DNA from 2 places in the Amedibacillus sp. YH-ame10 genome. Region 2 is predicted to be linked to the other one. Evidence: a T-box and tRNA genes for the amino acid it is inferred to sense, from the RefSeq annotation. Region 2 holds a T-box; the other holds one or more tRNA genes.
The links. A T-box is a leader RNA that pairs with one kind of tRNA and senses whether it is charged. The one in region 2 lies ahead of metG (methionine--tRNA ligase), so its partner is inferred to be a tRNA-Met.
Positions count from the first base shown of each region.

Region 1 (4,428 bases), on a different contig from region 2:
TAAATTTGACATACATGTCTCCTTTCATAAAAAAAGTCTACTTAAATTCAAGTAAACCTTTACAGATTTATTTTAATTGATCAAAATTAAATATTTCATTTCTTAATAAATTATCAATCGATTGGAAATTACCATTATCCTCATACATTACATTAAATACACAATGCCGACAAATCATGTCACATGGTATTAAAACGAAATGTTTGATGGTTCCCCCCTCCATCTGAATTTTTTCAATTGCCTCTGCAATCTTTAAATCTAATATCTCTGAGTATTCATGCTTAACCGTTGGATCTTTTTTACAAATTATAGCCTTGACATAAGATCTTATCATTCTTTTTCCTCCTGATTTTATATTCAAATTTTAGCATACTACTTCTAATCTTACAATCAATTTGTCTTCTTTACTTTATTGTTTATCTTTAAATAACTAAACTAATCTTTGTATTATTGATAATTTTAAATTTTTCTACCATACATTTGTAAAACTTATTAAGTACTATTTTATTTTTTTATATCACTTGATTCTATCTGTAGTTTACCAGCTTTCATCTGTGCATCAGTTGATTCGATTAAAGCTTTCTTTTATGCAGGTAGTTGTGGCTTAAAATTGCTTCTGCTTTCATTTTAACGATCTTTTCATTGATACTTACAAAGGATTTATCATACCCTTTTACTACACTATCTTCGTTTGCAATCTGTTCCCCTAATGCTTTATTCAGGGGAGACACAATAAAAGCGGCTCTATCTTCATAGCCCGCTTTTACTTCACCATTTCCATCAGTTTAACTTCCCAATTACGTATTCAATTTATGAGCATTTGAAATCTCACTAAGATTAGCATCTAGCTGTTCTCGTTGTTTTACCTTTAAACTATTCCTAGACCCTATTTCTATTTACATAACTACCATCGTTTCGTTATGCACATTGTGCTTTCTTCTAGTAACTAGATAATAAGTGATAGCCTGTAACATAAGCTATTATGAAATCGCTACACTATTAGACGCAACTTGTGCTTCAATCATAAATTATTCTATATCTTTTCCCAACCACTAAACTATATTAGCAATATCTTTTACAGAATCTACCATATTCACAAAATTTACTTCTATAGTTTTCAATTCATTCATAGTTTTTCATCGTATTACCGATAAAGATAACCAGCCATTTCATCTCTTTCTTCTTTGATTTTGCTTGTAGATTCACCTGCACTTATACTAGACTCAATTAATTCAGCACTCATTATAACATTTGATGTTATATGTCTATCCTCTTCTTCAAATTCATCTACCAAACTACTGATTGCCCTAGAAGTTTCTGAACCAGATTTTTTTCCTTCTAAATAATCATCCACAATATTTAAAATCTCTTCACCAGTCGCATAATCGTGAGCATTCATTCCAGGATTTCCTTCACATCCAATTAGAAAAAGACTTATAATACAAACAAAGAAAATCATAGTAACTTTTTTCATATCTTCCTCCTCATTATTATATGTTCACCATATCTATAATTATAACACATCTTTAACATTCACTAAGCTAAAAAAGAGACAAAACTATCTCCCTTCATCTTGTCATATTCTAAATATTAATCCTAAGAAATATATTTATCAAAATCAAAAACTACATCTCTTAAATATGAATTGATTTCTTCAAAACGCCTGTTATCTTCATACATTACAAAAAAATCAAATAGTAAATCAGCATCGCTTATTGGAATACAATTCAAGATAACTCCTCCTCTTTCTTGAATGCACTGCAAAGCTTCATTGATTTTATCATTTCTCAAGTCCCTACCTGTTTTTCTTATATTTGGCTTTTTTAAGTAAGCTACTGCCCTATAAACTCGAACCATATAATACCCTCCTATTTAACTCTATGATAACACACACAAATACTCTATTTAATTAGATATATTTATAGATATGGCTTCAAATGGATAATCTTAAATCTACATGATCCTTTTTTCCTCCTCATAATCTTTATCTCATCAGCAGTCAATATAAAATAAACTTATAAGGATTTCAATAGATAAGATAATCTTGTTTCCAGACTTTGTTTATCTTGCAATGGAACAAACTGATTTCAAAGTTATCGCAAGTGGTTCTAGTGATAATTATGATTTAGACTTCACTGATTTTGAATTCAATGTTACAGTAAAATAACATAGAGGCATTACTTCTTCATGGAGTAATGCTTTTATATTCCTCCGCCACGCTTGTAGAGCATCCTTGGATTCTCATCCTTTCCCCACATTACGCAAAGGACAGAAAAAAACCTGTCATTTGACAGGTTGTTTTGTAAATGGTGGTTCCACCAGGAATTGAACCAGGGACACAAGGATTTTCAGTCCTTTGCTCTACCAACTGAGCTATGGAACCATTTGGTTGCGGGGGAAGGATTTGAACCAACGACCTCCGGGTTATGAGCCCGACGAGCTACCAGACTGCTCTACCCCGCGATGTTTGAGAAATTCGATTTTTTAAAGAATGGCGGAGGAACTGGGATTCGAACCCAGGCGCCAGTTTCCCGACCTACCGGTTTTCAAGACCGGACCCTTCAACCACTTGGGTATTCCTCCATATTGATTCATAAATGGTGGACCCTGTAGGACTCGAACCTACGACCCACCGGTTATGAGCCGGATGCTCTAACCAACTGAGCTAAGGGTCCAACTTGCGCAAAATTGGTGGCGGGGGCGAGACTCGAACTCGCGACCTTCCGGGTATGAACCGGATGCTCTAGCCAACTAAGCTACCCAGCCGAATGTAAATTTTTTAAATAATAATGGTCGGGATGACAGGATTTGAACCTGCGACCCCTTGATCCCAAATCAAGTGCACTACCAAGCTGTGCTACATCCCGATTTATTATTTCCATGAAACTATAATATGGCGCGCCCAGTAGGAATCGAACCCGCAACCTTTTGATCCGTAGTCAAACGCTCTATCCAGTTGAGCTATGGGCGCATTTACATGCGTTGCACGTTTCATCAGTGCCTTAATATAATACCAAATAATTGTATCTTATGCAAGCCTTTTTTTCTATTTTTTTTAAATAACTTTAATCTTCTTGTTTTTGCTTTATTTCTGCCCTAAAAAGAGTCAAAGAGACAGGAACGCTACCTGCGTTCCTGTGCTGTCTGTCGGTCTTTATTTGTCTTAATAACCTTCTGACGTGAGAATTCTTCTCTCTCTTTTTCTTCTAATGCATCAGTAATAAATTTAATGTTGTGTTCAAAATCAGGAATTACGATATTCTTTAAGGCATTTGCACGTTTCTGTGCTTTTCGTATAGCATTTGCCAAACGATACACACTATTCTCTACTTCAGCCAAAATAATTGTCATTTCCTTTACCTTGTAAAAACAACGATACGCATAGTCAAGCTTTGAATTTGCATGTTCTAAACCATACGTTAGTTTTAGTTCTGGTTTATCATAATGAAGTTTTGGTATTTCTACTCCCATAACACTACGATAGCTAATATGAACCCCTGTATCAATAGGAACAGCCTCTACCAAGTCACTTACTACTCCTAAGGACATATTTGCCTGTTGTAAGGCATAATACGCTCTTTCATAAGTATGTGTTATTTCATCACGAAGTAATTTGACATCATCTAATAAGCTCATCATTTCGCGTGTTAAGATGTTGCGCTTACGATCCATCAACTCATATCCCATACGGGCTAAATCATTGGACTTCTTTGTCGCAATCAAATTCCCCTTTGTAGGAAACACTTGTTTGTTAGCCATACTTATTTACCTTCTAGGGATAATTCTTTGATAATTGGTCCTGTTTTTAATTGAAAGCGTTCGACTGCTTTTTCATGATCATAGTAAATATTCAACACTTCATCATCCACACGGTCCAACTCACCCTTTGGTAGTACTGATAATAAGTTCCATCCTAAATCCAATGTCTCTTCAATACTTCTATTCACATCCATACCTTGATTTAGGTAATGTTGTTCAAATAAAGAACCAAAAGACATGTATTTCTTATCAATATCACTTAATTCATCTTCCCCAATAACAGAAGCTAAACTTCTTGCGTCTTGTACTTTCGCATAAGCCGCAAACAACTGGTTGGATACATCGTTGTGATCTTTTCTTGTATACCCTTCCCCAATTCCATCTTTCATCAAACGTGATAAGGAAGGAAGAATACCAACTGGAGGATACACCCCCATTTGATTTAAATTACGATCCAATACAATCTGTCCTTCTGTAATATATCCAGTTAAGTCAGGAATTGGATGTGTAATATCATCATTGGGCATCGTTAAGATAGGAATCTGTGTAACAGAACCCTGTGCACTCTTAATAATTCCTGCTCTTTCGTACAAAGAAGCCAAGTCAGAGTACAAATATCCTGGATATCCTTTACGTCCTGGAATCTCTCCCTTACTACTAGAGAACTCA
Region 1 is NZ_JBSPFA010000001.1:56,841-61,268, forward strand. It holds gene ACWG42_RS00265 (hypothetical protein) at 68-334, opposite strand; gene ACWG42_RS00270 (hypothetical protein) at 573-731, opposite strand; gene ACWG42_RS00275 (hypothetical protein) at 1,145-1,474, opposite strand; gene ACWG42_RS00280 (hypothetical protein) at 1,597-1,857, opposite strand; tRNA gene ACWG42_RS00285 (tRNA-Phe) at 2,308-2,383, opposite strand; tRNA gene ACWG42_RS00290 (tRNA-Met) at 2,387-2,463, opposite strand; tRNA gene ACWG42_RS00295 (tRNA-Ser) at 2,493-2,583, opposite strand; tRNA gene ACWG42_RS00300 (tRNA-Ile) at 2,599-2,675, opposite strand; tRNA gene ACWG42_RS00305 (tRNA-Met) at 2,690-2,766, opposite strand; tRNA gene ACWG42_RS00310 (tRNA-Pro) at 2,791-2,867, opposite strand; tRNA gene ACWG42_RS00315 (tRNA-Arg) at 2,895-2,971, opposite strand; gene ACWG42_RS00320 (V-type ATP synthase subunit D) at 3,124-3,759, opposite strand; gene ACWG42_RS00325 (V-type ATP synthase subunit B) at 3,762-4,428, opposite strand, start outside.
Region 1: it has a tRNA-Met gene. The T-box ahead of metG (methionine--tRNA ligase) is inferred to sense a tRNA for this amino acid. The anticodon was not compared.

Region 2 (4,428 bases):
CAATCCCACTTACAATCTGACGTACTTCATCACCGAGATCAATTTTTTCCACTAACAAGCGATCTGCTTTAGGATGCTTTTCTGCGGATAAGATTGTCCCAACTTTCAACTCTACTTTTGTAAAGTCTTCGATTGTGATTTCCTCTTTTCCAGGTGCCTTCTTTTCAGGTTTCGCACTAGTTTCAGCTTGTTTATGATCAGCTTCTAATGTGTCCATAAATTCTTTTGGATCAATACGAGCAAATAGAATACTTGGTTTTGCCTCAACGGTATGACCACATTCTAATTGTCCAAACTCTTTTAAAGAATCCACACTATCTCTAGAAGTACTTAATTGTTCTAGAATCTTCTCTGATGTTTCTGGCATGAAGCTATGCAACAAGACTGCCGCAAAACGAATGCTTTCTAACAGATTATATAGTACAGTTGCTAAACGATCTTTTTGTGCCTCATCTTTTCCAAGTGCCCATGGAGTCGTTTCATCGATATATTTATTACAACGTTTTAATAATGTGAAGATTTCATCAATAGCTTCTCCAACGTGAAGTCCATCCATCTTTTCTTCTACATTGTGTACTGTCGCAATCGCAAGTTCAATCAATTCTGCATCTAATGGATCACCTTCCATTGGATTGGAAATAACTCCATTGAAGTATTTATTCTGCATAGAGATTGTACGATTTACTAAGTTACCAAGAACATTTGCTAAATCTGAATTGATACGTTCTACTAATAGATCCCATGTAATAGTACCATCTTGTGCAAATGGCATTTCATGCAATACAAAGTAACGAACAGCATCTACTCCGAAGTATTTTACAAGTTCATCGGCATAAATGGCATTTCCTTTGGATTTTGACATTTTTCCATCTCCAACTAATAGCCATGGATGACCGAATACTTGTTTTGGAAGTGGTTCATTTAATGCCATTAACATAATTGGCCAATAGATAGTATGAAAGCGTAAGATATCTTTTCCTATGATATGCACATCCGCTGGCCAGAACTTCTTATAGTTCTCTCCATGATTACCATCCACATCAAAACCAAGAGATGTAATATAATTGCTTAATGCATCAATCCATACATAGACCACATGATCAGGATCAAAATCTACAGGGATTCCCCATTTAAAAGATGTTCTAGAAACACATAAATCTTGTAATCCTGGTTTCAAGAAGTTATTGATCATTTCATTCTTACGAGATTCTGGCTGAATAAATTCAGGATGTTCCTCAATATGTTGAATCAATTTATCTGCATATTTTTGTAAGTTGAAAAAGTAAGCTTCTTCCGTTGCCTTATGAACTTCTCCACCACAATCGGGACACTTTCCATCCACAAGTTGGCTCTCCGTCCAAAAAGATTCACATGGAGTACAATACATTCCTTCGTATTTACTCTTATAAATATCTCCTTGTTCATAAAGCTTCTTAAATATTTTTTGAACTTGTAGTTCATGATAATCATCTGTCGTACGTACAAAATAATCATACGATGTATTCATCATATCGAAGTTATCTTTTACAATTTTTGCGACACCATCCACAAATTCCTTTGGTGTGATGCCAGCTTCTTTCGCTTTTTCTTCAATTTTTTGTCCATGTTCATCTGTTCCTGTTTGAAAGAACACATCATACCCTTGTTGACGTTTGTATCTTGCGATTGCATCCGTCAAAACAATTTCATATGTATTCCCAATATGCGGTCTACCTGACGTATAAGCGATTGCCGTTGTGATATAATACTTCCCTTTTTTACATTCATTACACATAATCATTACCTCCTTATTAGATATAAAAAAACTTCCGCCAAAGGACGAAAGTTCGCGTTACCACCTTTATTCGTATGCAAGCATACCTCAAATCGTTAACGCCGATTTACGTTCTTTCTTAATTATTCAGAAAAACGGTTCTAGGTCCATGTTCTCTCTATCCCAATGTTGGACTTTCACCAAATGTCCACTCTCTACGCAATGTTTTAGAAATACTCTTCCTATCTTAACCTTTAACAGTATTATATAGAATTCTTATGAAGAACACAAGATAAATATGGATTTCTTGTGCTTATTCATTTAATAAACGTTCCTTTACTTGTTGTAGGAAAGTCCTTAGATAATCCTTATTTAAATCATAATAGAGTTTGTTGTTACTTTTTTCATAAGTTACAAGTTGTGCACATAAGAGTGCTTGCATATGATATGAAATCGTTGGAGTTGATAGTTTTAACTCTTGTGCAATCTGTGCTCCATAAGCTTTATCTTGTGCAATAAAACGCAAAATATCAAACTTGCTTTTATCGCTGATAAGCTTTAACGTACTACAAATATCTTCATCACGAATATTTGCATCAGCACAAATTCTACGATATGCCCCTATTCCGTATAAGATACATTCTTTCCCTTCTTTTTGATCAATAAAACTAATCGTTTTACAGGCTGCTACAGAAGGAATCAAATAAATTTCTTCATTTGTTGTATAGTAACCGATTGCCTGCGTCAATGACTCGGAAAATCCCTTTTCTTTTGCCTGTTCAATTTCTTCTCTATAAACACTTAGAAATTCATCATAAAGATCTTGATGCTTCTCAAGAATGGAAATACTACATTCCACCATATCGTTCAATACATTACAAATTTGAGGAATTTCATTTTGTAAGGAATATAGTTTCCATTTCACTTCATCACTTATTAATAATTCATTCATCGCCTGCATATATTGTGACATTTCCATATTTTCTTCAATCGGCTGTCCTTTTTCGCTTTCAAGAAATTCATCTAATATACGAATGGGGGACTCTAAATAGTATGCTTCAAAATCTTGTAGTTGTTTCTTATAGTCCGTACCTAGAAAATCTAACTTCCCAAATAAGAGTGCCTTTACTGGAGATATACATTTTTCTGGATTGATATAGGTAAACAGAAAGACTTGATCTGCATATTTCTTCATAAATGTTTCCCCTATACACTTGCAGACTTCTCTCAAATGTTGTATTGTCTTTTTTTCTTGATCATTTACACAAAAACGTTCAAGTCCACTAAAATATTCTCCATGATTTACAAATTGTTCTATAAAACTTACACACTCATATATGATTTGAGTTTGCATTCTATAATCAGCCATTCCACTTACCTCACTATATGTCTTTGATAGACTTTACGAACATCATACCAATAAAGATAAGAATTGTAAACACGCCAAAGCTCGTGAATATTGTGGGGACATCCACATAGTTGCTAATTCCACTCATAATAAAAGACAATATTGGCATGCCCAGTATTGCGAGGGCACCATAGATGGCACTAGCTCTCGCAAGATATGATTTCTCCACATTCTCCATAAGAACAACTCCATTCATCGCAATCATCGCTCCTAAAAAAATACCAAAAATAACATTGATTATAACAATCGAAATCATCACTAAAATCAAGCTACTCAATAAGGAAATCCCGGTAAGAGTGATATAATAAATTCCAATCGCAACTCCTCCGCCTAATAAGATCATTCGATTACTAATGACCTTATGAATGTATGGATATAGAAATGCTCCAATCGCAATACCAATACTCATTCCCATCGACATCATCGATAAGACATATGCTGGTGCGTTAAGTGTACCGTTGATATAAGGAGCCTGAAAGGAGTTAATAGGCACAAGCGCCATATTTAGAATACACGCAATCATACAAATCGTGAATAATATTCTTGATTTTACAAGGTAGCGTAATCCATCTTTCAGATCTGAAATGCATACCTTTATATTCTTAAGTACTGTACTTGTAGTTTTTTGTATTTCTTCTTTCACTGGAACACCTGAAATGATAGCGGCACAAAAGAAGAACGTCAACATATCAATTATGATTGCTCCTTGAATTCCAAAAGTCGCAATAATCACACCAGCCAAACCAAGTCCTACAAGTTCACAAATACGAGAACTTGATTGATTAAATGATAAACCAAATTCATAATATTCTTCCTTTAAAATCAAAGGTAAAAAACACGTAGTGGCTGGTGAACGAAAAGCCTCAAATGTATTATTTATAAACGTGATTCCAAGTAATACCCATGGAGATAAGTTATTTCCCAGGTAAAGTATCAGAATGAACGCTGTCATAATTCCTCGTGCAATATCACAAACAACAATCACTCTTTTCTTAGATAGGCGTTCTACAATGGCACCAGCAATTGGTTGTACAACAATGTTTGGCAATAAGTTAACACCAAGCACAATAGCAGACCATGCTGCAGAGTTTGTAATTGCATAGACGAGCCAACTAAACGCAATCGCATCCACAGAATCCCCAAAGCGATTGATTAAGTTTGCAAAAATACTTCGCATGAATAATTTTTGTTTAAATATAATACGATATCCTTGTTTCATACTCATCTACCTCCGGTATTAGACATCTATATAATACCATATATTCGA
Region 2 is NZ_JBSPFA010000013.1:9,589-14,016, reverse strand. It holds gene metG (methionine--tRNA ligase) at 1-1,774, opposite strand, end outside; T-box leader at 1,812-2,011, opposite strand; gene ACWG42_RS06905 (ArsR/SmtB family transcription factor) at 2,067-3,122, opposite strand; gene ACWG42_RS06900 (MFS transporter) at 3,136-4,380, opposite strand.